Regions from separate parts of the Methylophilus sp. DMC16 genome, predicted to be linked through region 1. Evidence: predicted binding sites of a transcription regulator. Region 1 holds the regulator's gene; the other holds the start of a gene.

What was found. Region 1 encodes sigma-54, which starts transcription at its own class of promoters, with help from an activator protein. Its sites were predicted from a motif close to TGGCACNNTTCCTGCT; they were not measured.
Region 2: a site for sigma-54 is predicted at 3,873-3,888, ahead of ACT53D_RS07550 (ammonium transporter). Genes of this name have one in related genera too.

Annotation. Positions count from the first base shown of each region.
Region 1 covers NZ_JBQUZC010000003.1:83,213-98,710, reverse strand. The annotation lists gene ACT53D_RS11910 (beta-barrel assembly-enhancing protease) at 1-636, opposite strand, end outside; gene moaC (cyclic pyranopterin monophosphate synthase MoaC) at 764-1,252, shown strand; gene ACT53D_RS11900 (NAD(P)/FAD-dependent oxidoreductase) at 2,027-3,037, opposite strand; gene ACT53D_RS11895 (cation:proton antiporter) at 3,111-5,087, opposite strand; gene ACT53D_RS11890 (KpsF/GutQ family sugar-phosphate isomerase) at 5,312-6,313, shown strand; gene lptC (LPS export ABC transporter periplasmic protein LptC) at 6,339-6,962, shown strand; gene lptA (lipopolysaccharide transport periplasmic protein LptA) at 7,021-7,635, shown strand; gene lptB (LPS export ABC transporter ATP-binding protein) at 7,644-8,387, shown strand; gene ACT53D_RS11870 (RNA polymerase factor sigma-54) at 8,394-9,938, shown strand; gene tyrS (tyrosine--tRNA ligase) at 9,984-11,222, opposite strand; gene ACT53D_RS11860 (anhydro-N-acetylmuramic acid kinase) at 11,347-12,474, shown strand; gene gltA (citrate synthase) at 12,658-13,947, shown strand; gene speD (adenosylmethionine decarboxylase) at 14,001-14,372, opposite strand; gene ACT53D_RS11845 (SPFH domain-containing protein) at 14,498-15,496, shown strand.
Region 2 covers NZ_JBQUZC010000001.1:1,602,048-1,617,545, forward strand. The annotation lists gene ACT53D_RS07530 (hypothetical protein) at 1-462, shown strand, start outside; gene ACT53D_RS07535 (NAD(+)--dinitrogen-reductase ADP-D-ribosyltransferase) at 480-1,292, shown strand; gene draG (ADP-ribosyl-[dinitrogen reductase] hydrolase) at 1,297-2,175, shown strand; gene ACT53D_RS07545 (ArsC/Spx/MgsR family protein) at 2,153-2,554, shown strand; gene ACT53D_RS07550 (ammonium transporter) at 2,606-3,796, opposite strand; gene ACT53D_RS07555 (hypothetical protein) at 4,141-4,737, opposite strand; gene ACT53D_RS07560 (DUF3301 domain-containing protein) at 4,909-5,217, shown strand; gene gluQRS (tRNA glutamyl-Q(34) synthetase GluQRS) at 5,224-6,096, shown strand; gene ACT53D_RS07570 (TonB-dependent receptor) at 6,203-8,389, shown strand; gene hslO (Hsp33 family molecular chaperone HslO) at 8,481-9,353, shown strand; gene ACT53D_RS07580 (TrmH family RNA methyltransferase) at 9,361-10,155, opposite strand; gene ACT53D_RS07585 (pseudouridine synthase) at 10,261-10,977, shown strand; gene sugE (quaternary ammonium compound efflux SMR transporter SugE) at 10,998-11,315, shown strand; gene ACT53D_RS07595 (bacteriocin) at 11,412-11,852, opposite strand; gene ACT53D_RS07600 (hypothetical protein) at 11,927-12,361, opposite strand; gene ACT53D_RS07605 (lipocalin family protein) at 12,511-13,038, shown strand; gene ACT53D_RS07610 (BON domain-containing protein) at 13,087-13,494, opposite strand; gene ACT53D_RS07615 (BON domain-containing protein) at 13,649-14,164, opposite strand; gene ACT53D_RS07620 (sensor histidine kinase) at 14,311-15,498, opposite strand, start outside.

The sequences.
Region 1 (15,498 bases):
CATCGCGCCCATGCCCACTTGCGGGTTAGAGCGTGCCACCAGCAAGGCCAGGGCCGTCGCAGCGATATTTTTGAACATATCGTACTTTTGAGAGGCAAGCATACGCGCCAGGTGATGCTGCGTGACATGGCCGATTTCGTGCCCCAGCACACTGGCCAACTCAGACTCACTGTTGGCCGCAATGAATAAACCGGTATGGACGCCAATGACCCCGCCCGGCATGGCAAAAGCGTTAATCGACTTGTCCTGTACCACAAAAAAATAAAACTTTTGAGCGCGGTCCGGGCTACTTGCCCCCAGCCGCGTGCCCAGTGCCTGCAGGTAATCAGTCACCTCGGCATCATCGAACACATCTTCATCGGTAGCGACTTGCTTTAAAATCTGGTGCGCAATTTTTTCTTCATCGCGTAATGACAATACGGTTTGCGAAGCGTCACCCAACTCAGGCAGCTGGTTAGATGAATCGGCAGGCAGGGTGACATCCAGATCGCCGGGCTCATAAGGCTTGCCAGAAAAAATACCAGTCGCGTTATTCGCCAACAAGGACGCCTCTGGCACGATGAACAGTGCGCACAAACACAACCCGCGCAACAGCCGCGCACAATGTATACGCAGATTGCCAGATTGAAATACCATGTGGAGTGGTTTAAAACGCATGTGCCCTGTGCTAAAGACCCAAACTTGTTATGATAACGACTTCACTGCCCGAGTTCATCCTTTTTCACTCGCACTGATTTCACTCAAACTGAGCTCAAGACCACTTATGTCAACTGCCAACAACGGACTCACCCACTTTAACGCCCAAGGCCATGCCCATATGGTCGATATCGGTGACAAAGCACACACCAAACGCATCGCCATCGCTGAAGGCCAGATTCAAATGCAGGCAGCCACGTTGCAAACCATCCTGCAAGGCACCGCCAAAAAAGGAGACGTGCTTGGCATCGCCCGGATTGCCGCCATCCAGGCCAGCAAAAAAACTAGCGACCTGATCCCCCTCTGCCACCCGCTTAGCCTAAGCCGCGTAGATGTCAGTTTTATGGCGAATGAAACGCAACACAGTATTACTTGCCGAGTGCAATGTGAAACTACCGGGCAAACTGGCGTCGAAATGGAAGCGTTGACCGCGGTGCAGGTTGGCCTGCTGACGATTTACGACATGTGTAAGGCGATTGATAGAGGTATGACAATACAAGGTGTTCGCGTGCTCGAGAAGCATGGTGGGAAAAGTGGGGATTGGCTGGCGGACTAAGCAACACAAGTTACCACACTAGACATTTCCTTTCGCCTCTCGTCAAGTTACTTTCTGTTGCTTTCCCCACAGAAAGTCACCACAACTAACGCAGTGTTGCGGCGAAGGCTAACCTTTAGGTTAAGCCACGCAGTGGCGGCCGAAGCCAAAGAAGAGGGCACCCAGCCATTACGGCCTTCGGCTAACGTGCGTTGTTGGCTACGGTTGCTATGCTTAACATCGCTACGCGAGTTAGCCTACACCGTAACAGACTGCTTTGCAGTCTTAGTGATCAACAAGTAAGCGGTCACGAATCTCGCCATAGCATCTTGCACACCCCGCAAGCTGCCGCGGAGCTAAGACAGTCGCTCCCTTCCTCCTTACGTTGTTTCCGCTACTCAGCGCGATGGGATTTATCTCGCCAAACTCACACTCCTGAAGTTGGACCGTTGAAAAACACTATTCTTTTCTTCAATTCGCAAAAGGTGGCGTTCATTGGTTTTTCGGGCCCCTATCTGCCGCGCCGAGTAGCTCAGGCAAAATAAGATCAAGCGAGCGACTGTCCGAATCCCGCGGTGGCCTGCGGTTTGTGCAGGCCGCCAGGATGAGTTCCGCGAGCGCTTATTTTGATGAGCAACGCAGGGAATAAGCGGAAGCTAGGGTGCACTTTCTTTTGGTTACTTTATCTTTGTGCAAGCAAAGAAAAGTAACTCGCCTAAAGGCGAAAAGGAAAGTTGCTTAGTATGCCGAAGCAGACCCACTGTTACCAAAAAGTTAAAGAATTACCTTCTTTACTTAAGCCAACAATGCCGCAATCCGCCGCGCGCATTCTGGCGCCATGGTGACACCATAGCGAAAATGACCGGTATTCAAATACAGATTTTCAATATTTGGATGACGGCCTATGGTCGGGATATTGTGCGGCGTGCCGGGGCGCAAGCCACTCCAGTGTTTGATCACTGATTGCCCTCGCAGGGCTGGCAGAATCGCCTCGGCTTTTTGCAGCATTTCCTGACGCATGCTTTCAGTCACCCCGGTATCAAAACCGACATCTTCCAGACTACTGCCGGCTAGCAAGTGCCCATCGCGGCGTTGCAGCATGTAAAAACCTTCACGGTAAAGAATATGCGGTAGCAGGCCAGGGGACATCTGATACAACAGCATTTGCCCGCGCATGGGTTTGATCTCCAGACTCAGCGCGGTTTGTTTGAGTAGCTCAAAACTCCAGGCGCCGGAGGTGACGACAAAATGGTCGGCCGACAAGGTGTCACCCGTTGTGGTTTGCCAGGTGTGGATGCTGGAAGCACCTTCTTGCAAAGGCATGAGTTGTGTTTGTTCGCGCAGAGTGACGCCATGCTTGATCAACCAGGCTTTGAGCGATTGTAGCAGGCGCGGGTTACGGATTTGCACCACTTCTGGAATCAGCAGGTTATCTCCTTGCAACTCTGCTTGTAGTCCATAGCGCTGGCACCAGTCCAGGGCTGCCTGCTCGTCAAACGGGGGCTGGATCAGCATGCCGCTACGCGTGCATTCGGGGTCTATACCGGTTTCGGCAAAGAGCTCTGCACTGACGGCTGGATAGGCGCGCGCACCAGCCAGCGCCAGCTCGTTGACAATTTCCTGATAAAACCAGGGCAACAGCGGAAAAGCGATGCCCGCCCCAGCCCACGAAGACTCCCCTGACGTTTGTGCAGCGACGATATTGCGCTCAACCAGCGTGACGGTGTGCCCTTGTTTCTTTAACTGCATGGCAGTGAGGCAGCCTACGATGCCACCGCCGACCACGACCACTGAAGTGTTTGCCATAAGACCCGGTATTTAAAATGAAAAAGCCTGAGGCCCCGAGCTGCAACAGTCAGGGCCTCAGGCCTCTATTGTCTTACGGTTTACGGCCAGAAATCAAATAGACTTCCATCGCGATGAGGGCGGCATTGCTGCCGAGCAGGACCAGAATATCGCCTTCGTTGAGAATAATATCCGGTCTGGGTGCAATCGGTTCTGGCATATTGGTGCGCCGGAGCTGTTTGACCTCGACCGCAAAATCCTCAAACGGGATATGGTCCAAGCGCAAACCATGCGCATAAAAGTTTTTATACATCTCGACCGAATGCAGTTGTGGCAGGGCGGCGGTGGTCGTATCCGCATCGCTCACGCCACGGAAGTAACCTTTGAACATTTTGTACCGCTCTTCGCGGAACAGACGGATACGTTTGACCACGCGGTTAAGCGGAATCCCCAGCGTGACCAGTGCATGCGAGGCCAGCATGAGGCTACCCTCCAGAATTTCCGGCACCACTTCTGCCGCCCCGGCATCTCGCAGCAAATCCATTTCACTGTCATCATGGGTGCGCACAATCACGGGCAAGGTTGGATATTTTTCCTGGATTACATGCAGCACCTTCATGGTGCCACGCGTTTCGGCATAGCTGACAATCACCGCTTTGGCCCTGGCCAGCCCGGCCGCCTCAAGCACAGAGCGGCGGCCTGCATCGCCGTAAATCACATTTTCACCGGCGGCGGCGGCTTCCTGAACGCGGCTGGCATCCATATCCAGTGCCACATAGGGGATATTTTCTTCGCGCAAAAAGCGGCCCAGATACTGGCCACTGCGACCATAGCCGCAGATGATGACATGATCGCGCAAATCGAGGCTGTGCTCCTGAATAGTCTCCACCACCTTGTAGCTATTACGCGTATAACTCTTGACCAGTTTGCGCGCAATCCTGCCGTTATATTGAATAATGAACGGCGCCACTAGCATAGAAAGAACTGCCACGGACAGCACCAGCTGTAGGGACTCCCCGTCAATCAAATGCGTTTGCAAGCCCAGGGCCAGCACCACAAAACTGAACTCCCCCGCCTGGCCAAGAATAATGCCGGTACGGACACCCACGCCCATCTCAAAGCCATACAACTTGGTTAAAAAGGCAATCAGGCCAATCTTGAACACCAGGAACAGGGCTAACAGGAAAACAATCAATACAATATGATTGATCAATACGGAAACGTCGAGCAGCATGCCGACGCTGATAAAAAACAGACCCAGCAAGATATCGCGGAAAGGCGCAATATCTGATTCAACCTGATATCGGTATTTGGTCTCGGAAATCAGCATCCCGGCGACAAAGGCCCCCAGCGCAAAGGACAAGCCGACATAGTTGGTGGCTGCCGCCATCAGCAGGGTCACCATCAGCACATTGAGCACAAACAACTCGCGTGAGCGCTGTTTGGCCACCAGCTCAAACCAGAAGTTAAGGATGTTTTTCCCGAACTTGAACAGTAAAAACAGCAGCACAGACGACTTGAACAGCGTCAGCCCCAGCACATCCAGCCAATTGTCGCTGTGCGAGCCTAGCGTCTGGATCAATACCAGAATCGGAATCACGGCCAGATCCTGGAATAGCAGCACGCCGATACTGAGACGACCATGTCTGGAGTTCAGGTCTACACGCTCCATCAGAATTTTGGACACAATCGCGGTCGAGGACATGGTGATGGCCGCACCAATGATAAAAGCAGAAGTCAGGCTGAGCCCGGCCACTTTGCCCAGCACCAGACTGGCCAGCAAGGTCAGCACGACCTGTCCGCCCCCTAGCCCGAACAGCGTTTTTCGCATGGCATACAGCTTAGGCAGACTAAACTCGAGACCGATGCTAAACATCAAAAACACGATACCAAACTCGGCCACCTGGCGACCGGACTCTTCGTCCTCCAGCAAGCCCAGGGCGTGCGGGCCCAGCACGATGCCGATGACAAAATAGGCCAGCATGGCAGGCAAGCCGAGGATGCGGAACAAGCCCACGGCGAAGACCGAGCTGGTCAGCAGTAATAAAAGATGTATCAGGGAATCAAACATGCAAAGCTCTAACGCATTTATACCAAGCCGGTCAAACAGGGGTTTGATCGCCATCAGCCAGCGCTGAAGGGTCAAGGTCTATTATGAAACGCAATTGTTTCAGGATGATGCATCGTGCCACAAAACTTTGTTTTATGCAAAAAATGTGCCTGAGAATAAAAAAACCGTAAAAAAAGGGTGTTTTACTTTATTGTCAGGCAACTCGCTTGTTATACTTACCCGCCATGATGACAGCAAATTCCGGCATCCATCTTGTTAAAACACCCGATATCGTGTCGCGCGCACGAGGGGTGTTGTTGCACGAAGCCGATGAGATCAGGCATCTGGCAGACCGCATTGGCTCGGCTTTTGAGGCCGCCGTCCATATGATTCTGGCCTGCAAGGGCCGGGTGGTGGTCACGGGCATGGGCAAATCCGGCCATATCGGCGGCAAAATTGCGGCCACCTTGGCCAGTACCGGCACACCGGCGTTTTTCATGCACCCGGCCGAGGCCAGCCACGGCGACTTGGGCATGATTACGGCAGAAGATGTGGTGATCGCGCTGTCCAACTCTGGCGAGAGTGATGAAATTATTAATATTTTGCCGGCGATCCGCCGCATCGGTGCTCGGGTGTTGAGCATCACGGGCAGCGAAGACTCCACCTTGTCACGTGAGTCGGAAGTGCATTTGAGTGCTGCCGTGAGCCATGAGGCTTGCCCACTCGGCTTGGCTCCCACAGCCAGCACGACAGCGGCCTTGGCCCTTGGCGATGCTTTAGCACTCTGCGTGCTCGATTTGCGTGAGTTCACTGCCGAAGACTTCGCCCGTTCGCATCCCGGTGGCAGCTTGGGCAGACGGCTACTGGTGCGCATCAGGGATGTCATGCGTACCGGCGCGGCCGTGCCCCAAATTGATCAACACGCCTCCATTCAGGAAGCCATCACGCAAATTTCACTTAAGGGCATGGGCTTCACGGCTATTGTGGACCACGCGCAACGCCCAATAGGCATTTTTACCGATGGCGATTTGCGCCGCTTGTTTATGCAGGGCAAGAACAATCCACAGGCATCCATTGATACCGTGATGAACAAACAGCCGTATTTGCTGGAGACGAATCAGATGGCGGTTGAAGCAGTTAACATGATGGAGCAGCACAAAATAAATGGCTTTTTGGCAGTAGATGCCCAAGGGCAGTTGGTAGGGGCATTCAATATGCATGACTTATTGAAAGCCAAAGTCGTTTAGCTTAAACAGGCATTAGAATTCAGGCATGCTTAAACACCCCATTTTGTTGCCGATTGCGTTAATGCTGTTGCTGGCGCTGCTGACCTTCTGGATTAACCAGAATGTACAAGAGCAAGCACTCAAAATGAACATACTTAATCGCCAAGCGCCGGACTACATGTTGTACAACTTTGTGAGTACCCGCACGGATGCGTCCGGCAATACCAAATATGTGCTGGCGGCCGCAAAAATGCGCCACTTTCCTGCCAATGACTATACAGAATTGCAGCGGCCACGCTTTACCCAGTTTGGCCTGAACAAGCCTTACACGCAAATTTATGGTCAGCATGGACGTGTTTCTGCCAATGGTAAACTGGTGGAGTTTAGCAATCAGGTCAAGGTGATCCGCCAAGCCTCTGCCACCAAGCCAGAAACACAAATGCAAACCGAGCGGCTTTGGCTGGAGCCGGATACCGAGGTGGCACACACAGACCAGTCGGTGATCATCCGCCAAAAACCGGCGACAGTGATTACAGGCACGGGCATGCGTTTTGATAACCGGGCTGATACCATGCAATTGTTTAACCGGGTGCATGTGCATTATGAGCGTCCACCCGTCGCCAGCAATTTGGCAAGCCCGGCCCAGGCGTCAAACACAGAACGCCAATGACCGTTGATTATGGAGAAATGAGTTGAACACGCACAAGCCCTTATTTTTAGCGATCTGCATGAGCGTATGGGCGCTATTGTCCATGCCGCTGAGTGTGCTGGCCGAAGAATCTGACCGAGATCAACCGATAGAGCTTGAAGCGGATACCGTGACCGTGAACGATGCTAAAAAAATCAGTATCTACACGGGCAACGTGATTCTTAATCAGGGCACTTTGCAAATCAAGGCGGACAAAATGATCGTACGCGAGGATCAGGACGGCTTTCAACATAGCACCTGTACCGGCAACCCCACCACATTCAAGCAAAAACGTACCGGTAAAGACGAGTGGATGCAAGGCAGTGGTCAACGTATCGAATACAACGCCCGCATGGATAAAGTGCAACTGTATACCAATGCCTGGGTTAAACGTGGTGAAGACATCGTGACCGGGGACTACATCAGCTACGACGCCAACGCCGAGTATGCCGAGGTGATTGGCGGCACCAAAGCCAACCCGAACGGGACGGCTGGCAGCCGCGTCAAGGCCACCATACAGCCTAAAAATAAAACCACACCACCTGTCATTGACAACAAGCCAACCTCTCAACAGGGGTTACGGATGAATCGCTCCTTGCAACTCAAGGTCGAACCTGCCCCTGCCGAAAACACTGGTGAGCAAGGCAAAGAGTAAGCATAAAGATGGAAACCATGGCAGCAGATCAGAACCATTTGCAGGTTAACCGCCTGAAAAAAACCTATCAGGGCCGTACCGTGGTCAAAAACACGACGCTTGAGTTACGCAGTGGCGAAGTGATCGGCTTGCTGGGTCCCAACGGGGCAGGCAAAACCACCAGCTTTTACATGATTGTCGGGTTGGTTGCACTGGATGAAGGCAACATTACGCTGAATGGCGCCGACGTGAGCCGCGCGCCCATGCATGAGCGCGCGCGCATGGGCCTGGCTTATCTGCCCCAAGAAGCATCCATTTTCCGCAAGCTCAGCGTAACCGACAACATCCTCGCCATTCTTGAAACCCGTCCCTATACGGAAGAGCAGCGTGAGGCGAGGCTTGAGTCCTTGCTGGATCAATTGCATATCCAGCACATCCGCAACAGTCAGGCCGTCAGCTTGTCTGGCGGCGAACGTCGACGCGTTGAAATTGCGCGCTGCCTGGCCACAGACCCTAAATTTATTTTGCTGGATGAACCGTTCGCCGGGATTGATCCGATTGCGGTGATCGAAATCCAGAAAATCATCCGCTACCTGAGCAGTCAGAATATTGGTATTTTAATCACCGACCACAATGTGCGCGAAACGCTGGACATCTGTGACCGCGCTTATATTGTCAATGAAGGCGCTGTGTTTGCAGCAGGCACGCCCGATGAAATCATTCAGAACGAAGGTGTGCGTGAAGTGTATCTGGGCAAGAATTTTAGGCTGTAATCCGTCATGAAACAGAACCTGCAATTACGTATTTCGCAAAATCTGGCGCTGACGCCGCAGCTGCAGCAATCGATCCGTTTGCTGCAACTTTCCACGCTGGAACTGAACCAGGAACTGGAAACCATCCTGCAGGAAAACCCGTTACTGGAAATGTCAGACGGTGAAGAAGGCGAGTTTGAAGATAACACACCGCCTCCCCCCACTGTAGAAGCTGAGCCGACAGATGCCAGCTCGTTTGACATGGCAACGCAGCAAGAGATCACCGCACCGGCAGAAAGTCTGCGTGAAGACTTGCACGATGAGCTGGGCGGGAGCGAGAGCGACCTGCCCAATTTAAACGAGGAATTCACGCCGCCAGAGTTTGAAGATGATTATGAAGAGTTTGGCAGCACCAGCAACTGGGACGAAGCCGGACGCAATCATCAGGAAGACGAAGACAGTGACTTTTCCAGACAGGAAACCACCAGCATCAGTTTGCGCGAGCATCTGATTGATCAGATACAACTGGCACATTTATCGCAACGTGACATGAGCCTGGTCAAACTGCTACTGGATAGCATCACTGATGATGGCTATCTGGAGCAAGATCTGCAGGAGATTGTGGAGCACTTGCCACTCGAACTTGAGGTCGAGCTGCTGGAACTGGAAACCGCACTCAAACTGATCCAGAACCTGGACCCTGTAGGCGTTGGTGCGCGCGATTTACGCGAGTGCCTGCTCTTGCAACTGACGCGTTTGCCGCAAGAAACGCCACACTTGCAAACCGCCATTGCCATTGCCAAAGACCACCTGGCGCTGCTGGCCAACAAAGACTTTGTCAAACTGCGCAAGGTGCTTGGTTGCGATGAAGCGGTACTCAAGGCGGCGCAGCACCTGATCCGCCAGCAAAACCCCAGACCCGGCAGCGAGTTTTCCAGCTTTAGTCACGATCACTTTATCCAGCACGATGTGGTGGTTAAAAAGATCAAGGGTATTTGGGTCGCCTCCTTAAATGATGGCGTGATCCCCAAACTGCGCATCAACCAGATGTATGCGGACATCCTCAAGCGCAACCGCGAGAGTTCAGGCCAATACCTGCAAAGCCAGATGCAGGAAGCCAAGTGGATGATTAAAAATATCCAGCAGCGCTTCTCGACCATTTTGCGCGTGTCACAAGCCATTGTAGATCGCCAGCGCAACTTCTTTGAACATGGTGAAATTGCCATGCGGCCACTGGTACTGCGTGAAATCGCCGAAGAACTCGACTTGCATGAAAGCACAGTTTCCCGCGTCACCACGCATAAGTATATGCTCACACCGCGTGGCGTCTATGAACTCAAATACTTCTTTGGCAGCTCAGTGGCCACAGATGCAGGCGGCTCCTGCTCTGCCACCGCCATCCGCGCCTTGATCAAGCAAATGGTGGCCGAAGAAAACCCGAAAAAGCCTTTGTCGGACAACCAGATCACCGACACACTGGCACAACAAGGCATCGTCGTTGCCCGCCGTACCATAGCCAAATATCGCGAGTCCCTGAATATTCCTCCCGCGAACTTGCGCAAAACGCTCTAAACAAAAAAGGCCGCAGATGCGGCCTTTTTTGTTTCTCAGCTCAAATCACCTGATTGTGATCTTGGCAAATTTACGTTTGCCCACCTGTGCGATCACTGTCACGCCTTTTGTCAAAGGCAGATTCTTATCATCCACCTTGACGCTGTCGAGCTTGACGCCGCCTTGCTGCACTGCGCGCATGGCTTCACTGGTGCTTTCAACCAGGCCCGCCTGTTTTAACAATTGGCTAATGCCGATGCTCTCGCCTTCAATGGTCACTTCAACTTCGGGCACGTCATCCGGGATGCCGCCTTTGGCACGGGTCTGGAAGTCCTGCAAGGCTTTTTCAGCCGCGGCTTGACCATGGAAACGCGCCACAATTTCCTGCGCGAAGCCGACCTTGATATTGCGGGGGTTTGCGCCACTGGCGACTTGCGCCTTCCATTCGGCAATGTTTTCCAGCGTCGCAAAAGACAGCAAATCAATATAGCGCCACATCAGTTCATCTGAAATCGACATGATCTTGGCAAAAATAGTCTCTGGCGCCTCGCTAATGCCAATGTAGTTCCCGAGTGATTTAGACATTTTATTGACGCCATCCAACCCTTCCAGCAACGGCATCATCAGCACACATTGCTGCGACTGGCCGGCCTGCTTTTGCAACTCACGCCCCATGAGCAGGTTAAACTTCTGGTCGGTACCACCGAGCTCAAGATCCGCTTGCAGGGCCACCGAATCATATCCTTGCAGTAACGGGTACAGAAACTCGTGAATCGCAATCGGTTGATTACCCTTGAAGCGTTTGGAGAAGTCATCCCGCTCCAGCATGCGGGCCACGGTATGGCTGGCAGCCAGCTTGATCATCCCCGCCGCACCGAGTTCACTTAACCAGTTGGAGTTAAAAACAATCTCGGTTTTGGTGGGATCCAGTATTTTGAAGACTTGTGCGGCATAGGTATCGGCGTTGGCCTTGACCTGCTCCACGGTTAAGGGTGGACGGGTGGCGCTTTTGCCCGTTGGGTCACCAATCATGCCGGTAAAGTCACCGATCAGGAATAAAATCTGATGGCCCAGATCCTGCAACTGGCGCAATTTATTAATGAGGACGGTATGACCCAGGTGCAAGTCGGGCGCGGTAGGGTCAAAGCCTGCTTTCACACGTAACGGCTTGCCTGTTTTCAGTTTCTCGACCAGCTCCTGCTCGATCAGTAACTCATCTGCGCCACGCTTGATAATGGCCAACGCCTTGGCAATTTCTGGGCTCAATGCTGGCACTTCAGATGAGGGTTGTTTGGTATCGGTCATGCGGGTATCCGTCAAATACAACGATGCGCACTGATGGCACCGTCTCAAATAAGTAAAACAGCTATTTTAACGTAATCCCATGCATTTCTGTAAGCGCGGCTGGAGCAGTGTTAAAATGGCACCCATGCAAGTTTCTGCCGATCGCTCCCAGCCACGTTTGTTTATTGGACTGATGTCCGGTACCAGCCTGGACGGGGTGGATGCCGTGCTCACCTCGCAACGGGGCGAGCAACTGACACAAACGGCCACCTATTTTCTGCCCTACCCTGACGCGCTTAAACAGCGTCTACTGGCCTTGCACACGCCCGCCAATAACGAGTTACACGAGGCCGCAGTGGTTGCTAACCAGCTCGCAGAACTCTACGCGCAAGCCGTCAAGCAACTGCTTAAGCTCGCCGACATCCGTGCCGAGGCCGTGACAGCCATCGGTTGCCATGGCCAGACCATCCGGCACTGTCCGACACTGGCAGAGGGCATGGCATACACCATACAATTGGGCAACCATGCCCGCTTGGCAGAATTAACAGGGATCACGGTCATTGGCGACTTCAGAAGTCGCGATATTGCCGCTGGCGGCCAAGGTGCACCGTTAGTGCCGGCCTTTCACCAGGCGGTGTTTACGAGTGCAGACAGGCATCGCGTCATCATTAATATCGGCGGCATTGCCAACTTGAGTGATCTGCCAGCACACGGACAAGTCACAGGCTTTGACTCGGGACCCGGCAACCTGCTCATGGATGCCTGGACCCAGCAACACACAGGCCAACCCTATGATGCGGGCGGGCACTGGGCAGCTGGCGGGAAAATTAATCCAGACTTGCTCAATGCCATGTTGGCCGATCCTTATTTTGCACTGGCCGCACCTAAAAGTACGGGACGCGACCTGTTTAACGACACCTGGTTAATGCAACTGCTGCATCAGTACCCTGACAGTGCACAAAATGTGGCGCGTACTTTGCTTGAGTTAACAGCAGTGAGCATCACCGATGCGCTGACGCGATTCTGCCCAGGGGCTCAGGAAGTCTACGTCTGTGGGGGTGGTGCACATAATCTGGCCTTGCTGAATAGACTGCAGGCACTGTCTGGCCAGTCCATACAGCTGACGGATCAATTGGGCGTTGGCGTGGACTGGGTGGAAGCGGTCGCCTTTGCCTGGCTGGCGCAACGCTGTGTAGATCATTTGCCAGGCAATTTGGCCGCGGTCACCGGCGCGGCGGGGCCACGCATTCTGGGTGCCGTTTACCCCAACTAAGCACCGGCAACGACGCGTAGCAATGATTCCCAAAAGCAGTGCAAACGCACCAGTGACTTGATTACATCTGGTGCAGGCTTTTGATTGTTTTTTTAACTTTTCCGCGACAGTCACCGCACAAGCGGTGATAAAACAAAACGATTGCGTATAATTTAACCAACTTGATTAAAGACTGAGTACGTTATGGCTACCAAGGCGACCATTACATTTGACAACGATAGTAGCGCAATTGAGCTACCGGTACTAAAAGGCTCACTGGGCACGGATGTGATTGATATCCGCAGCCTGGGTAAACATGGTTATTTCACGTTTGATCCTGGCTTTATGTCTACTGCATCGTGTACGTCTGGCATTACCTTTATTGATGGTGAAAAAGGACTGCTTTACTACCGTGGCTATCCGATTGAGCAACTGGCCGAGAACTGTGACTTCCTTGAGGTCTCGCACCTGTTGCTGCACGGCGAACTGCCGGATCACAATCAACGTGAAGAATTCGTGAGCACTATCAGCGAACACACCATGTTGCACGACCAGATGAGCAATGTATTTCGTGGGTTCCGCCGCGATGCGCACCCGATGGCGGTCATGATCGCGGTCGTAGGCGCCATGGCGGCTTTCTATCCAGACAACAACAATGTGTCCGACCCGGAATCACGTAAAGTGGCTGCCATGCGCCTGCTGGCCAAAGTCCCCACCATTGCCGCCTGGAGCTACAAGTACAACATTGGCCAGCCATTCATGTATCCCAAAAACAAATTGGGCTACGCCGAAAACTTTATGCACATGATGTTCGCCACGCCCTGTGAAGACTATGTGCCCAACCCGATTCTGGCCCGTGCGTTTGAGCGGATTCTGATTCTGCACGCAGATCACGAGCAAAATGCTTCTACCTCTACCGTGCGTCTGGTCGGCTCCAGCGGCGCCAACCCGTTTGCCTGCATCGCAGCCGGCATCGCCTCGCTATGGGGCCCCTCACACGGTGGCGCCAACGAAGCCACACTTAACATGCTGGAAGAAATCGGCGACGTCAGCCGCATCGGCGAATTTATCAAACGCGCCAAAGACAAAACCGACAGCTTCCGCCTGATGGGCTTTGGCCACCGCGTTTACCGCAACATGGACCCCCGCGCTTCTATCATGCGCAAAACCTGCCATGAAGTGCTCAACGAACTGGGCCTGCACGATGACCCGATGTTCAAACTGGCGATGGAACTGGAAAAAATTGCGCTTGAGGACGAATACTTCGTTTCCCGCAAACTCTATCCAAACGTGGACTTCTACAGCGGCATCGTCATGCGCGCCATGGGCATCCCCAATTCGATGTTTACGGCGATTTTTGCCCTGGCCCGCACTGCAGGCTGGATTTCACAATGGTGTGAAATGAACGCCGACCCCGAACAGAAAATTGGCCGCCCTCGCCAGTTGTATGTGGGGTCTGAACGTCGGGAATTCGTTCCTTTGCATAAGCGTTAACATAGCAACACACAATAAAAATGCCGGATTTCTCCGGCGTTTTTATTTTAGGATTATGCTCGTTGCAGCTCGAACCGATCTACATGCCCCGGAGAGAATGCAGCGATCACTGCCTCAAACACGCGGCTCGCCTTGTCTGAATTGTCCTCTTGATAGTTGCAGACAAACACATCCAAAGTCACATAACGCGACTCCGGCCACGTGTGTATCGTCAAGTGGGACTCCGCAAGGACCAGCGCACCAGTCACACCCTGCCCCTGACCAAAGCCATAGAAGCTCTCGCCTACAATAGTCAATCCTGCATCACTGACCACTTTTCGGCAAAAGTGCTGACAGTCGTCTACACGGGTCATCAAGGTCAACCCTGGATCCACCTCATGTAAATTGGCCATCAAGTGTAATCCACTATGCGCGAATCTTTTCATAAACGAACTGAAGCAATACAACGATCACTATTTTGAAGTATATTTACAATAATTGGTCGATTCGCATTGTATAGTAATTTTGCGTTAACCATGTCCAGTCAAATAAAAACAAACAGGGAGCCAGAGTGGGTATTTTTGACTTTGTAAAAAAACAATTTGTTGATGTCATCCAGTGGACGGAAGAGGGTCATGGTGTACTCGCTTATCGTTACCCCATGATGGATATGGAGATTCAGTACGGCGCCCAGTTAACCGTAAGGGACTCGCAAAGCGTATTGTTTGTGAACGAAGGTCAAATTGCCGACAGCTTTGGTCCTGGTTTGCATACCCTCAACACCAAAAACTTGCCGCTACTGACCAATTTGCAGCATTGGGACAAGCTATTCGAGTCCCCATTCAAGTCAGATGTGATTTTCTTTAGCCATCGTTTGCAACTTGACCGCAAATGGGGCACCCCCAATCCGATTACCCTGCGTGATCCAGAGTTTGGCATGGTCAGATTGCGGGCTTTTGGCATCTACAGCTACCGCCTGAGCGATACAGCTTTGTTTTATAAAGAGGTGTGTGGCACGCAAGGGGTCTACACCGTCGAAGAGCTGGATGGTCAACTACGTAATGTGATGATCGCTGAACTCACACAACTGTTTGCCAGTAGTAAAGTCCCTTTTATTGATATGGCCGCCAACCAGGGCCAGCTGGCGCAAGCCTTGCATGCCCAAATGACGCCTGTATTTGCGCGTTACGGTCTGACTCTGGACAATCTTGCAGTGGAAAACATCTCGCTTCCGGAAGAGCTTCAGGCTGTGCTGGATAAACGTATCAGTATGAATATGGTGGGCGATTTGAATCGGTATACCCAATACCAAGTCGCTGATGCGATTCCGTTAGCCGCGCAAAATGAAGGTGGCATGGCAGGGGTAGGCGCGGGCATGGGCGCAGGGCTGGTGATGGCACAAAATATGGCCCAGGCGATGGCACAACCGGCTAACGCGGCCACGCCAACCGCCACACAGGACGAGATTATTACCACACTAGAGAAGCTGCATACCTTGGTCAGCAAGGGGGTGTTGACTCAAGCTGAGTTTGACGCCAAAAAGGCTGAGCTGCTGGGTCAAATTAAATAAAG
Region 2 (15,498 bases), on a different contig from region 1:
GCCCCGCAAGTGGCTGATGAAGCGCGTCCACCTGAAATTACCTGTGACCAGGTCATGGCCTACGCGCAGGAAGGCGAAAATGGCATGCCATTTTTTACTGGCTACCTGCTGTCTTTCGGCTATCTGGAAATGCTGGTTGAAGCATTGAAAGATGCCCTGCTGCCTGAAGGAAAATACATCCTGTTTTGCAACAATATCGACCTCTTGAAAAAATACACGGTCAAGATGAACGGCAGCACTTTTTACATCCTGCCAATTGATGAGGCCACGGTTTATAACGAGTTGCTGGAACTGTTGCACCTGGAAAAGAATGATCTGAAAAAACTGGATACTGCGGGCAAACTGGATGCGGTGATTGCCAAGGCCATGAGTTTTAGCGCCAACTATCCGGAAATCACCTATGAAGAAGGCCTGCAATTGATGGGGCCAGTACGCAACCCGAATGAAAACCGTCCGGTTTAAGGCTGCATCTCGCTGGCATGCAGGCGGAAGAAAGCCCGCAAGACTGGTACAGCACCAACCTGGTTGGTCTTCCGGCCGGATTGCTGGGCTCGGTCGCGTTTAACCGTCACCCGCAGCCCCTGCATATTGCCGGAGCACGCGAGACCCACAGCGGGCTGTTTCGTTTGCTGCACGCCAGCCACAACGCCGAAGAAGCCGCTGACAGGTTTGCCCACTATATGGCCATCGCCTTTGATTTGCAGCGGCCAGCCACAGCACAAGGCCCACGCCGTTTTAGACCCAGCTACCTCAAATTGCTGGAGGGCTGGGGCTTTGATGCCAACAGCCCGCAGGGGGCGGTGCTCAAGGGCTGGGTGGAAAGTCGCTTTGGCCTCACGCCCAGCTTTCACCGCGCACCGCTGGGGCATTTCCCCTCCCCGGCCTGGGTCACCTATCTGGAAGAGAAGTTTTGCAGCCGCTTTCATAACTACAGCATCCATATGCAGCTTGATTTGTTATACGAGTATTGTCAGTTTGTGATTGCGCGTTTTGGCTTGCCAACCTCGCACCCCACACTGACCCTGTGGCGCGGCGTGAACCTCAACGAAGAACCGACCCTGGGGCAACATGGGCTGCGTGCCGGGCTGTGCAGGCTGCGGCTTAACAATCTGGTGTCATTTACCCGCAACCGCGAGCGCGCCGACGAGTTTGGTGACTGGATATTGCAAGTGGAAGTGCCGCTGGTCAAACTGTTACTGTTTCCCGGCTTGCTGCAACACAGCCCACTGTGCGGCGAGGAAGAAGTCATCGCGCTGGGTGGCGAATACGAGGTCATGGCCCGCTATGCCTGACCTCATGCAACGTGCGCTGGGCGCATATCTGGGCATGGCGGTCGGCGATGCGCTGGGCGCGCCAGTGGAGTTTATGACTGCCAGAGAAATCGCCAGCCGAGGCCAGCATCGCGACATGACAGGCGGTGGCTGGCTCAAGCTCAAACCCGGTCAGATTACCGACGACACCGAAATGTCGCTGTGTCTGGGCCGCGCCTGGCTAAGCCACAATGGCTGGCATGCCGAAACGGCCGCACGCATGTTTGTTGACTGGCTGAAAAACCAGCCGATTGATGTGGGCAATACCTGCCGCCGCGGCATCCGCCGCTATTTGCTGGAAGGCAGCGTACAAGGCCCGCCTTCCGAAGCTGATGGCGGCAATGGTGCGGCCATGCGCATGGCACCCATTGCCATCGCCACCTATCACCTACCAGACCAGTTTGAAAAAATCACGCTGGCACAAGCGCACCTCACCCATCACCACCCATTGTCCGATGCCGCCTGCCTGACGCTGGGCAGCATGGTGCATGCACTGTTCAATGGCCAGGGTGGTGCGGGCTGCCGCTTGCTCGCGGCAGCACTGGTCAAACAGTACCCGGCATTCAAATTCGACCCCTATCCGGGCCGGGCCAGCGGCTATATTGTTGACACCATGCAAACCGTGCTGCATTTTTTTCTCAACACTGACAATTTTGAAGACTGCCTGATTGGCACCGTGAACCAGGGTGAAGATGCCGACACTACCGGCGCCATTGTTGGCATGCTGGCGGGTGCCCGCTATGGCAGTCAGGCCATTCCTGAACGCTGGCTGCATGCCCTGCCACTCACCATCCGTCAGGAAATCGAACAACAAGTCCCCGCACTCTTGCAAGGAGGTCTAGATGAGCACCATATTGTTTTATGAAAAACCCGGTTGCAGCAACAACAGTCGGCAAAAAGCCCAACTGGCTGCGGCCGGACACACGGTGATTGCCAAAAATCTGCTCACCGAGCCTTGGACACGTGAGCGCCTGCTGCAATTTTTTGGCTCATTGCCGGTGCACGCCTGGTTTAATCCGGCCGCCCCCAAAATCAGGGATGGCGAGATAGATCCGGCCACGCTGGATGCCGACACCGCATTGGCCATGCTGCGCGCCGAACCACTGCTGATCCGGCGGCCACTCATCGAGGTTGACGGTCAGCGCATGACAGGCTTTGACGCCAGTACCCTATCTGTTTGGTTGGGACAGCCCATCTTGGTCAACACTGCGTCGCAGAGTTGCATGCGGCACCATCCCTCTTAGCGTTGATGACTGCACTAAAACAGCATCAACATATTTCTAAAGTGATAGGCCTTAATCCCCAGACACCGACGGGATTTTATGGATGCTCAAATCCGCGCCATCAAACTCTGACTCGGCATCCAGGCGGATACCTACGATTTTCTTTAATGCGCCGTAAACGATGGTTCCGCCCACTAGCGCGATCACTACACCCAATGCAGTACCTGCCAGCTGGCTCATCAGGCTGACGCCGCCCATGCCACCAAGACTGGTCGCACCGAAGATACCTGCCGCGATACCGCCCCAGGCCCCACACAAGCCGTGCAACGGCCAGACACCAAGCACATCATCGATTTTGAAGCGTGTTTGCGTGAGGGTGAATGCCCAGACAAACAAGGTGCCAGCGACTGCGCCAGTGACCAGTGCGCCGAGTGGGTGCATGACATCAGAACCGGCACAGACGGCCACCAGACCAGCCAACGGGCCATTATGCACAAAGCCCGGGTCATTTTTACCAAGCAGCAATGCGGCCAGCGTGCCACCCACCAGCGCCATCAGTGAATTGACCGCTACCAGGCCGGAAATGCCTTGTATGGATTGGGCGGACATGACGTTAAAACCGAACCAGCCTACAGTGAGTATCCATGCACCCAAAGCGAGGAATGGAATATTGGAAGGTGGATACGCATGCAAACGGCCATCTTTGGTATAGCGACCATTACGTGCGCCCAGCAGTATCACCGCAGGCAAGGCAATCCAGCCGCCCATGGCATGCACGACCACCGAACCGGCAAAGTCGTGAAAGTTTGCACCATAACTGACCTTCAGCCAGTCCTGAAACCCAAAATGAGCGTTCCAGGCAATGCCTTCAAAAAACGGATAAACAAAGCCAACCAGCAAAAATGTTGCGGCCAGTTGCGGGTTGAATTTGGCGCGCTCAGCAATGCCGCCAGAAATAATGGCAGGAATCGCGGCGGCAAAGGTGAGCAAGAAGAAGAACTTGACCAGACCGTAACCGTTTTGCACGGTGAGTGTTTCGGCACCATTGAAAAAGTGGATGCCGTAAGCAATGCCATAGCCAATAAAAAAATAGGCAATGGTAGACACACAAAAATCCACCATAATTTTAACCAGGGCATTCACCTGATTTTTTTGACGTACTGTGCCGACCTCCAAAAAGGCAAAACCGGCATGCATTGCCAAGACCATGATGGCCCCCAGCAATACAAACAGGACGTCATTAGCTGTCACTAATGATTCCATTTCGCTCTCCGAATTCAATAATTATTGATTGGCGTTTTGTCTGAAAGACACGCCTTTTTAAAATGCGCAGGTTTCAAGCAAATATCAGGCCATTATTAAGTGATTGATTTTAAAAGGAGTGGAGATTAGGCACTGGCAAAAACGCCCCAAAATAACTCAATCAAAAGTGCATTGCACATTATTGGTGCAAAATTAGGGCATATTTAAACAAAACTACTTAAAGATGCTCAAATGCTGATGAATGAGGCATGCCATGCGAACTCATCGAGAGTTTGCGTCAACAAAACGCGGATAAAGCGGTGGATAACCGTATCGTCGTATGCCAATACGGAGGAGGGACAGACTTATATGATCTCGACCGGTTGCAATTGCTTGAGCATTTCGACCGCCTCAGGATGCGCAGACCAGAAATAGTAAAATTCACGCACCGCGTTTAAAAATAGGTGACGGGTATTTTTGAGATTAAATAGCGGCAGGGTTGCGTCAGCGGTGATGCGGTAGGCGTTTTTTTCTGTGAGTGGTGCTTCACGCAAGCGCAACAACATGAGCTTTGCCATGCGCGTACGCAGTTCAATATCCATCTCCTGCTTGTGCTCCATGGATTTGAGCGCTTTGACGTAGCCGTTAAGCGGCCATAATTCTGCTGTTTCAAACTTCTCGGACTGCAACGCCGGCCAAACGGACTGCAAATCAATCACCGCCGGCTGCCAACCGATAGGATGTAATTCAAAGCCGACAGTATCGGCATATTGCATGACGGCTTTCACATCGCCGCGCCAAAAAGGATAAAACTCGCGGATAATGGTCAGGATTTCTGGCCAGCGCTGGGCTTCCTTGTCGGCCAGACAATCGTCCACCGCTTGCCGGTAGACCGTGCTGCTGCACTCCTGGTCTTTTAATAGCGGCGTTAACTCAGCCAGCACCGCGTCGCGCTGTGCCATGATGGCAGCATCAGCGCCCTTGCTGTGCAATAAATTATAATAAGCTTGAATCGCATCTGCTTCGCGGCTTGAATTCATCGTTAACAACACTAAATAAGAATGAAATGAATATGAAACGGATTATTGGTCATCATACACTGAAAAAGATAATCGTCTTAAAGGAGAACAACGATGGCTGAATGGGCCTTATTAGCCATTTTGATGGCGGGCGCATGGTATTGGATGGATACGATTTCGAAACGTGAGATCGCGCTCAAGATTGGCCGCCAGTTGGCTGAGCGCTGCCATCTGCAGTTTCTGGATGAAACCGTGGCTTGCGCCCGCGTCGGTTTTGCAAGGGACGGCAATGGTCGCATGCAGTTACAACGCACGTATACCTTTGACGTCTCCAGCCAGGGCATTGAGCGCATGGCCTGTCATCTGCAATTGCGAGGCGGCCAATTGGTAGCCTGGCATATTCCGCCTTACGTCACCCAGTAAAACACCATGGTGGTTGGCCGCTTTGCCCCTTCGCCTACCGGCCCCTTGCATTTTGGCTCACTGGTCGCCGCCGTCGCCAGTTACTGCGATGCTAAAAGCCAGGGCGGCCGCTGGCTGCTACGTATAGAAGATGTAGACACCACCCGCCGCGTAGCCGGCGCCAGCGCAGACATGATTCGCACCCTGCAGCATTATGGCTTTGTTTGGGATGAGGCAATCGTCTACCAAAGCGAACGCACTGAGCATTATGAGCAGGCCCTGGCGCACTTATGCCACCGGGGCCTGGCATACCCTTGCACCTGCTCGCGCAAGGAGATTGCCGACAGCTCAACACAACTGGGCATTGAAGGTGCCATTTATCCTGGCACTTGCCTGCAACATCCCATTAAACCAGACACACCAGCTGCCTGGCGCTTGAAAACGCCTGCCATCAATATCGGCTTTGCGGACAGAATTGTCGGCTGGCAGCAACATGCCATGGCCAGAGACATCGGAGACTTCGTGATCAAGCGTGCCGATGGTCTGTTCAGCTACCAGTTAGCCGTGGTCGTTGATGATGCCTTGCAATGCGTGACCCACGTGGTGCGCGGTGCAGACCTGCTGCAGTCCACCACGCGGCAGATCTATCTGCAACACTGCTTGGGCTATGCCACCCCAGCATATGCCCATATCCCGCTGGTATTGAACGACCAAGGGCAAAAACTCAGCAAACAAACCCTGGCAACCGCTTTGCCGCTCGACAATATCCTGGCCACGCTCGTTGCCGCCTTCAACTTTCTACCCTATTTACCGCAACCGGTTCCCACTTTTTCAAACTTGCCTGCGCTGTGGCAATGGGCAATGGCCCATTGGCAACTCGGCCAGCTTGCTAGCGACTAGTACTCACGCTTATCCCGTGATTTTCTGACAAAACTTACAAAATTTATTGATAACCATTATCAACTAAGTTAATATTCGCGACAATCATTGAGAGGATATTAATTTTATGACGATCAAAAATACCCAAGAAAATCCGTTCAGACCTCGTCCAACGCTGCTCTCGATCGGGCTGTTTTTTAGTAGCGCAATGCTATCCATGACCGCGTTAGGCGCCACTGAGCGCGAAACCGTCGAGTTACAAGAAGTTGAAGTCAAGGCAGAGAAAAAGAGTGACACCAAACCGGTCAAGGGTTACAACGCAAAACGCTCCACCTCCGCGACCAGAACCGATACCGAGCTGGTCAACGTACCGCAAGCCATTACCGTGATTACGCGCGACTTTATGCAAGACCAGTCCATGCAAAGCATCGCTGATGCCGTGCGCTATGTGCCTGGTGTGCAAGCGGCACAAGGTGAAGGTAACCGTGACCAGCTTGTATTACGTGGCAACCAGACTACGGGTGACTTATTTGTAGATGGCCTGCGCGACGACATTCAGACTTACCGCGACTTATATAACACTGACCGTATCGAAGTGCTTAAAGGCCCTAACGGCATGATTTTTGGCCGCGGCGGCGCAGGCGGTGTCGTGAACCGCGTCAGCAAAAAAGCCGGCTGGGATCCCGTCAGAGACCTCAGCGTGAGCTACGGCAGTTTCGATCACCGCCGGATCACCGCGGATTATGGTCAGGGGTTGTCAGAAGAGTTGGCATTCAGACTCAATGCGGTGTATGAAAACTCCAACTCTTACCGTGATGGCGTGGAATTAAAACGCTACGGCATGACACCGACCTTTACGATCAAACCGGGGGATAAAACCGAGATTGTTTTAAGTGCCGAATACTTTAAAGACGAACGCACTGCGGATCGGGGCGTGCCCGCGCAAGCGACACGCACGGGGACATTGACAGTCAATAATGCAGATATTAACCGTCGCCCTTACCGAATAGGCGATTACGATCAGTTTTTTGGTAATGCGAGACTGAGCCCAACCCAGACTGAAACGACCGCATTCAATGCGATTATCAGCCATGCGTTTGATAACGGTGTACAAGTCAAAAACAGCACACGTCTGGCCTTCTATGATAAGTTTTATCAAAACATTTATGCAGATAGCCCCGTCTCAACCACAGGGACATTGACACTTTCCGCGTACCGGGATGATACGAAACGTGAAAACCTGATCAACCAAACAGATATTACCTATAAAGCTAAAGTGGGTAACATCGAACATAATCTGCTCGCTGGTGCTGAACTAAACGCACAGGATACGGAGAATAAACGTCTGACCGGCGCGAGTGTCACTGGCGTCTCTGCCAACGCCCCTTATGCCACAATTGCCATCAACTCACTGGCTAGAAACCAGAAAAGTGACTTCACGGTAGCAGCTTTTTACCTGCAAGATCAGATTGTATTCAATCCACAATGGCAAGCAGTCGTCGGCTTGCGTCATGACCATCTTGATACCAACTATGTCAATTTGATTAACAATCAAACAATCAATGTTTCAGATAGTTTACTCTCGCCGCGTGCAGGTTTGATTTTCAAGCCAACGGAAAATAGCTCGTTGTATGCCAACTACAGCACCTCCTATGTGCCACGCGCAGGCGACCAACTTATTAGTCTGGATGTGACCAACGCCACGTTTAAACCTGAGAAATTTATCAATACCGAAATTGGTGCAAAGTGGGACATCTCGGCATCATTAGCATTGACCGCCGCCATATTCAAATTAGAGCGCGAAAATGTACAGATTGCGAACCCGCAGAATACCTTACAAAACATTCTGGTTGATGGCCAGGAAACCAAAGGTCTGGAAGTTGGCCTGAGCGGCAAAGTGACTGACCAATGGCAGGTCATGGGCGCATTCACGCTGCAAGAAGGTGAAATCACCAAACAGCAAGGCGCAGGCAACAGTGCGATCCTGGCTGGCAGCAATCTGGCAATGACACCCACCCGCACCTTCTCATTGTGGAATAAATACCAGATCAATGACATGTGGGCCGTCGCGTTGGGCATGGTCAGCCGCTCAGAAATGTATGCGGCCACCCCAACGGCTAGCCAAAGCACGCTGCTGCCTGGTTACACGCGTTTTGATGCAGCGATTTTTGCCAAGTTAAGCCCGCAGTGGGATGCGCAAATCAATATCGAGAACCTGACTAACAAAGACTATGCCCTGTTTGCGCACAACAACAATAACATTACGCCCGGTGCGCCTTTAAACGCCCGTGCGACCTTGAACTATCATTTCTGATCTAGCATGCATGTGATTTTAGCCCGCCACTGTGCGGGCTTTTTTATTGCGGGTGTCAGCGACGCCAAGCTTCAATGTTAAAATAGCGCACATGAAAAATGCACAACGTCCAGACCAACTGCACCCTTTTATTTTTGAACAGTCCGCCGTGCGCGGTAATTTTGTTCAGCTCAATCAAAGCCTGTTCACTGCGCTTGAGCATCAGAGCCTGCCTGATGCGCTCAAAAGCGTGATTGGTGAGTTTGCGGCAGCCAGTGTGTTGCTGACCTCTACCCTCAAAATGCAAGGGAAACTGATTTTGCAATTGCAAAGTAAAGGCGCCTTGCAGTTATTGGTGGTTGAATGCACTTCTGCTTTAAATATCCGCGCGACAGCCAAGATCAGTGGCGAACTCAATGGCCCACATTTAATAGACTGGCTCGCACAAGGCCAGCTGGTGATTACCCTGATGCCTGAAACGGGCGAGCCTTATCAGGGCATTGTGCCGCTAGAAGGTGACAGCATAGCCAGCATGCTTGAAAACTACATGCTGCGCTCTCAACAGATTGACACCCGCCTATGGCTGACCGCGGAGGGAAACCGCGCGGCTGGCCTGCTGTTGCAAAAATTGCCGCAGCAGCAAGAAAGTGATCTGGACTGCTGGAACCGTGTGCAACATCTGGCGGGTACTGTCACGGCCCCGGAGCTGTTGGATCTGGAAGCGGTCACCCTCTTGCAGCGGTTGTTTGTGGAAGAAGATGTACGGTTATTTAGCGGGCGCGAAGTGCAGGCGTTTTGTAGTTGCTCGCAAGCCAATGTCAGCAATATGCTGCAAATGCTGGGTCTGGAAGAAGTGCAAAGCATTTTGCAGGAGCAAGGCAGCATTGAGATTCAATGTGACTTTTGCCACAAACACTATGTGGTTGATGAAGAAGAAGCGCTCGCCTTGTTTGAGGCAGACAACTCGCCTGGCATCAAACACTAATCTGCGGCTATGTGCCCAGTCCGCGTTGGCGCTGGCATTCAAATAACGCAATCGCGGTGGCTGCGGCCGCATTCAAAGACTCCAGGGCCAGTGTGCCCTGATGTGCCATAGGAATGGTGACACAGGTCTCAACCGCGGCTTGCAGCGCAGCAGAAATCCCAGCCCCTTCGTTGCCCACCACAAACAAGACGGGCTCTTGCAGCCCTTGCTGATACAAGCTGGCGCCCTGCATGGTCAAAGCAAGGGTTTTGCCGGAAAAGCCCGCAATCACCTCGAGCGCATCCACGCTTTCCATCAGCGGTAAAATAAACTGTGCCCCCTGCCCGCCTCTGAGCGCTTTGGGCGACCAGGCATCGGTACAACCTTTAGTCAGATAGGCGGCCTGCACGCCTGCGGCCGCGGCCGTCCGCAAGATGCTGCCCAAATTACCCGGATCCTGGATATCTTCTATCACCAGTGCAAAATCACAGTGCGCGGGCAGCGTCGCAGCAGGAATATCCACCAAGGCCATCACACCACTACTGGATGCGACTGGCGCCAACTCGGCAAACATCAACGTAGGCAGCAGCATCGTATCCACATCCGTCAACTGCTGTATCAAGGCCGTCGCCTCGTCATTACTATGCCCTTCAGGAATAATCAGCAGCCTGGGTTCACCATAGACCTGATGGTAGGCTTCAATCAAATGCACGCCCTCCAACAGGGTAGACGCCGTTTTTTTGCGCTCACGCGACTGGTCGGCCAGCTTGCGCAATTGCTTGAAGACAGGGTTATCGCGGGAGGTAATATGTTTAAAAGCCATGGCCGAATTATACGTGAATTGCGCGACTGACTGATTTTTGCCTGGAATCCATCCACAAACACGCGCCCAGCCCAAAGCTGCGCGCCATTCACGTATAATTCCTGCATGGCAAAAACACTTGATTTAGAACGTATCTTGCACCGGCAGGGCTTTGGCACACGCAAAATGTGCCGCATTTTAATTGTTAACGATGCAGTGACCGTCAATGGTGAACCCTGTGATGACCCGGACGCTAAGTTTGCGCTCGACAACAGCCTGCACTTCACGGTGGAAGGTGAGCCCTGGCAATACCGCGAGCATAGTTACCTGATGATGCACAAACCGGCGCATTATGAATGTACGCATAAAACCCAATTTCACCCGACCATCTATACACTGCTGCCCAGCCCGCTGGTAGAGCGCGGAGTACAGTGTATCGGACGGCTGGATGAAGATACCACCGGCCTGATTTTGCTGTCAGACGATGGCCAGTTTATTCACAAAGTCAGTTCACCCAAACACCATGTACCCAAGGTATACGAGGTGACTTGCAAACACGCTTTGAGCACTGCCGATATGCAGCACCTGTTGGCAGGCGTGCAACTGATTGATGAAGACGAAACGATTGCTGCCTTGGCCGCCACACAGATCACAGAGACCGTGATACACCTCACGCTGGCAGAAGGCAAATACCATCAGGTCAAGCGCATGATCGCCGCCATCGGCAACCGCGTAGAAGCCTTGAAACGTATCAAAATTGGTCAACTTGCGCTACCAGAGACTCTGGCAGTGGGGGAATGGCGCTGGCTCACCGACGAGGATTTAATTGCCGTTCAATCCTGAACGATCAACAAAGGACCTTCATGATCTGGTTAGTACTGATAATTGCGGGATTGTTTGAAACTGCCTGGGCCATCGGTTTGAAGTATACCGAGGGATTCACCAAGTTTTGGCCCTCGTTCTGGACCATCGTGACCATGGTCATCAGTGTCTGGCTCTTGGGCGTCTGCGTCAAGCAGCTGCCTGTCGGCACGGCTTATGCCGTCTGGGTTGGCATTGGAGCTGTCGGTACTGTGATCGGCGGCATCTGGCTATTTAATGAACCGGTATCTCCATTGCGCATCTTCAGCTTGTGCATGATTATGGCCGGCATTATCGGCCTCAAGCTGGCGGCGCATTAACTGCCAGCAAGCACTGGCATTAGCAAACTGGCAATTTTAAATCCTGTTCTGTGAAAGCCGGGCAACTTGAAACTCAAGCCGCCCCCAAGCCTGGATTTAACTGCCGAGCAATTTTTGTGCTTTGGCAGTGGCGTTATTCGCAGTCTGTTTTTTAGAGTGTGAGACGTGATGTGTTTTTGTGGCCCCGCTTTGCTGGGCCACGCAAGCGCCGCCTGCACTGCCTAAACCGGCACCAATCACCGCGAGCAACCTGCCACCACCCAAACCACGACCCAGGATTGCACCGCCGGCCCCGCCCACGGCACCCCCCAACATCGTCGCAGGCTGTGCTTTGCCACCATTGGCGACCACACTCCCCACGGCACCACCTACGGCGCCACCGAGCACTTCACCCGCGGGCCCCAGCATCACGGCACCAATGGCTGAACCAGCCAAGCCACCGACGCCACTGGCACCGACATTTTTGCTATTACAGCTTTGCGCCCAACTGGGGTTGCTGGCAATCAGCAAACTGACAGCAATCATCCATGTTTTCATGTCATGCTCCATTCAATGGAAAAGGAAGAGGATCAAATAGACACTTGTACGACATGCGCGCTTAATCAGCAGTCTTAATCGTGATCATGGTGTCTGTGTTTGTGGTGATGACGCGGACCTTTGTGTCGTTTGCCATAGCCACGCCCGGCATAGGGATCCGGCTCGGCTATCACTTTACCGACCACTGCACCACCTGCACCCCCAACACCGGCACCGACCACAGCGCCTGTAGTAGTACCGCTCACTTTACGCCCAACCATTGCCCCGGTGGCACCGCCCGCAGCCCCACCCAAAATGGCACCGGTCCGCCCCGCACGGCCTGTGGTCGCCGCGCCTCCCAGACCACCACCGACAGCGCCACCGATGACCTCACCGGTAGAGCCGCCTAACACGCTACCTACTGCAGTCCCGGCTGCAGCGCCCAGGCCGCCGCCAAGACCTGTTTCCAGATTATCTGCCATGACTGGTGTTGCGCATATGAACAACACACCCCAAATCAATTTTTTCATGTTGTATCCCTTGTTTGAATTTATGCTATTTTAAATGGTCTTTGAAAAACCATATATTGTTTATTGACTATATTGTTATGTTAACTAGCCGACTCAGCCTCTTTTGCATTTGCATCGTGTCAATTTGTCTCATCAGCTGCTCAGCGCCGATGCCCAGCCAGGCCGAGCAATCCATTGTCCGCAGCTTTGACCCTAACCAATACACCGGAACCTGGTATGAAATTGCCAGACTGGACAACCGATTTGAAAAAGGCTTGGAGCAAGTCACGGCCAATTACACCATCGAAGCGGATGGCACCCTCAAGGTAGTGAACCGTGGCTTCGATCCCCAGAAAAACGACTGGAGTGTCGCTACCGGCAAGGCCAAATTTGTCGATCCGGCCAATTCTGACGGCAGCCGTACCGGCAAACTCAAGGTGTCATTCTTCGGCCCTTTTTATGGTGATTACACCATCCTCGAAATCGATAAGCCTTATTACAACTATGCCTTGGTTAGCAGTGGCAGAGACTACTTATGGATACTCTCCCGCACACCACAACTCCCCTACCCGATCAAACAACATTTGATGGCCAAAGCCAAAGAATTGGGTTTTGCCACCGATCAGTTACTGTTCATCCGACAAGCCAACCAGGCCGAGTACGAATCCGGTAGACATGTGATGCCCCAGCATCAATAACTCCTGCCGGGACATCTCTGATACCACCGCATGGCCTTGTCCATCAGTTCATTGGGCATCCATCTGCTCAACAGCGCTGCCAGGTGCGGGTGGAGTATCCATCACTGTATCCATGCCTGCTGGCGCAGGGGCTGGCACCACTTCACCTGTGGTATAGCGCAACTCGCCCAGAACGGCATACACGCCTTCAGCCTGTTTGGCCAGATTAGTCACCGTTTCAACCTGCTCTTTGGAAGAAACCTGACCGCTCAGTTGAACCACACCATGGGTGTCAGAATTCACTTCAATTGCTGAAGCATCTACGCCATGGCTCTGCAACAGGGTTTTCACATTGTCGACCACCGTTTCGCTAGGCAAAAATTTATACATCGGTTCGCCTTGTGCCAGCGCATGGGTGCTGGCAAGGCCCATTAAAGCCACTAAAGCACTCATAGTCAGATAACGATTCATTTTCATGATGTTTCCTTTCATTTGTACACGTGATTAAGAGGGCGAGTTGTCCAAGCTGCAAAGAGGATGAATCTAACAACTACTTGTAGGACAACCCGCCAAACAAAAAAAGCAAGCTACATCATTGGGAGAGGATATGTAGCTTGCGAGGGGGTGTGAGTTAACCTTTCACCACAATAGCGTTTTTCACAGATTTAACGCCCTCTACGCCAGTCACCAACTCTTCAGCCTTGGCTTTGAGAGAAGCATCTCCGACAAATCCACTCAGCAATACTTCGCCTTTATGAGTTTCCACGCTGATCTTGAGTGACTTCAAGGATTCTTCCTCGAGCAGTTTGGCTTTGACTTTAGTGGTGATCCAGCTGTCAGACATGGCGCCTTTAATGGCTTTCTGGCTGGTCTGTGTCTTAAGCTCTGCAAATTCTTCATAGCTCAAAGTGCCATCATTGTCGTGGTCAAACGCTTTGAAATCTTTTTTCTTTACGTTTTTGTCTTGCTGTATTTCTGCCCAGGTCAAGGTGCTGTTGCCATTCTTGTCCAAGGCCTTAAACTCTTCCTGATAGGGCTGTACGCCGTTTTGCACTTCGTCCAAATCGAACGCAAAGGCATTCACAGTGATTGTTGTTGCCAACAGGCTGCCAAAGATGATTGCTTGTTTATATTTTGACATTGACATTTGCGTCTCCTTATTTACGCACATCGCAAAGTAGTTGATGCGATGTGTAGCCATGTTACTGGCTGGGAGCGCAGGGGTCAGTCGTCCACCGACTGAATCCCTTGTCAGAATATGACTACAGCGTGCAAAACGCTGTATAAGGAGGCTTAGTTGTTTGCCGGTTCGGCAGCGAGGAAAGGTAACATCACCCGCGTACTGGTGCCCTGGCCAGGCGTACTGGTGACTTCATAATGGCCGCCAATAGACTCTACCCGGTTGCGCATGCCGCTAATGCCGGTGTTACTACTGGTCAGACTATTCATGTCAAAGCCGATACCATTATCGGCAATTTCAAGCTTGATATGCTGGTCGTCGTGCATCAGATGCACCGAAACGCCACTGGCCTGTGCATACTTGCTGCAGTTGTTCAGGCTCTCTTGCACCAGGCGATAAATAATCAGACTCAAGGTCTCGTTCATCATGAGCTCCTGCTCGGGCATGATGATATCCATTTGCCAATGATTACGGGCAGCGGCCTCATCAACCAGATTTTGCAACGAGGCGATCAGACCAAAAGTCTTGATCATGGAAGGGTGCAGGTTTTGCACAATCTCGCGTTTGAAGTTGATACTGCGGTCCAGGTATTGGTTGGTCTTTTTAAGCTTGTCGGTGATTTGCGGCGAACTGTCTTTTAAGTATTTGATCGCCCAGGAAATATCCATTTTAATGGCTGTCAACAATGAGCCAAGCTCATCATGCAATTCGCGCGAGAGCTGATAGCGCTCACGCTCAATGTTAGTCTGTGCCTGCAGCGCCTGGCGTTGCAGGCTGACCGTTAGGGTCTGGATATTGCGCTCGTATTCGGCGTTCTCATCCGTCAAGCGTTCGTGCAGATTGGCTTTTTCTGCCAGCTCACGCAATAACCGGCGAATCACCAGAACCACCAGTGACACAAAGATCAACGGGCACGCCATGACAAACCAGCGCATCATGCGCCGCATATTATTTCTCGCCTCGGCCAGTTCGTGACGGTAATCGGTGATTTCCTTCTCAAACTGGCGCGAGAGCATTTGCACGTTCGCACTTTCTTTAATGCCAGAGTCCAGCTTGACCACGGCCAACGCCTTGTCGAACTGGTGCTTCTTGGCAAAATCAATGGTCACACTCATTTCGGCAGACTTTTTGGCAATGCTGTTGACCAGCTGGTTCATGATGTTTTGTATCGTGATGTGCTTGACCAGATTGGTGTGGTTCAACAGCGTATTAATGTTTTGCAGATGTTCGCTGATCTCCTGCGTCGCCTCGTCATAAGGCGCGAAATAGTTTTCCGAACGGGTGAGCAAGTAGCCGCGCTG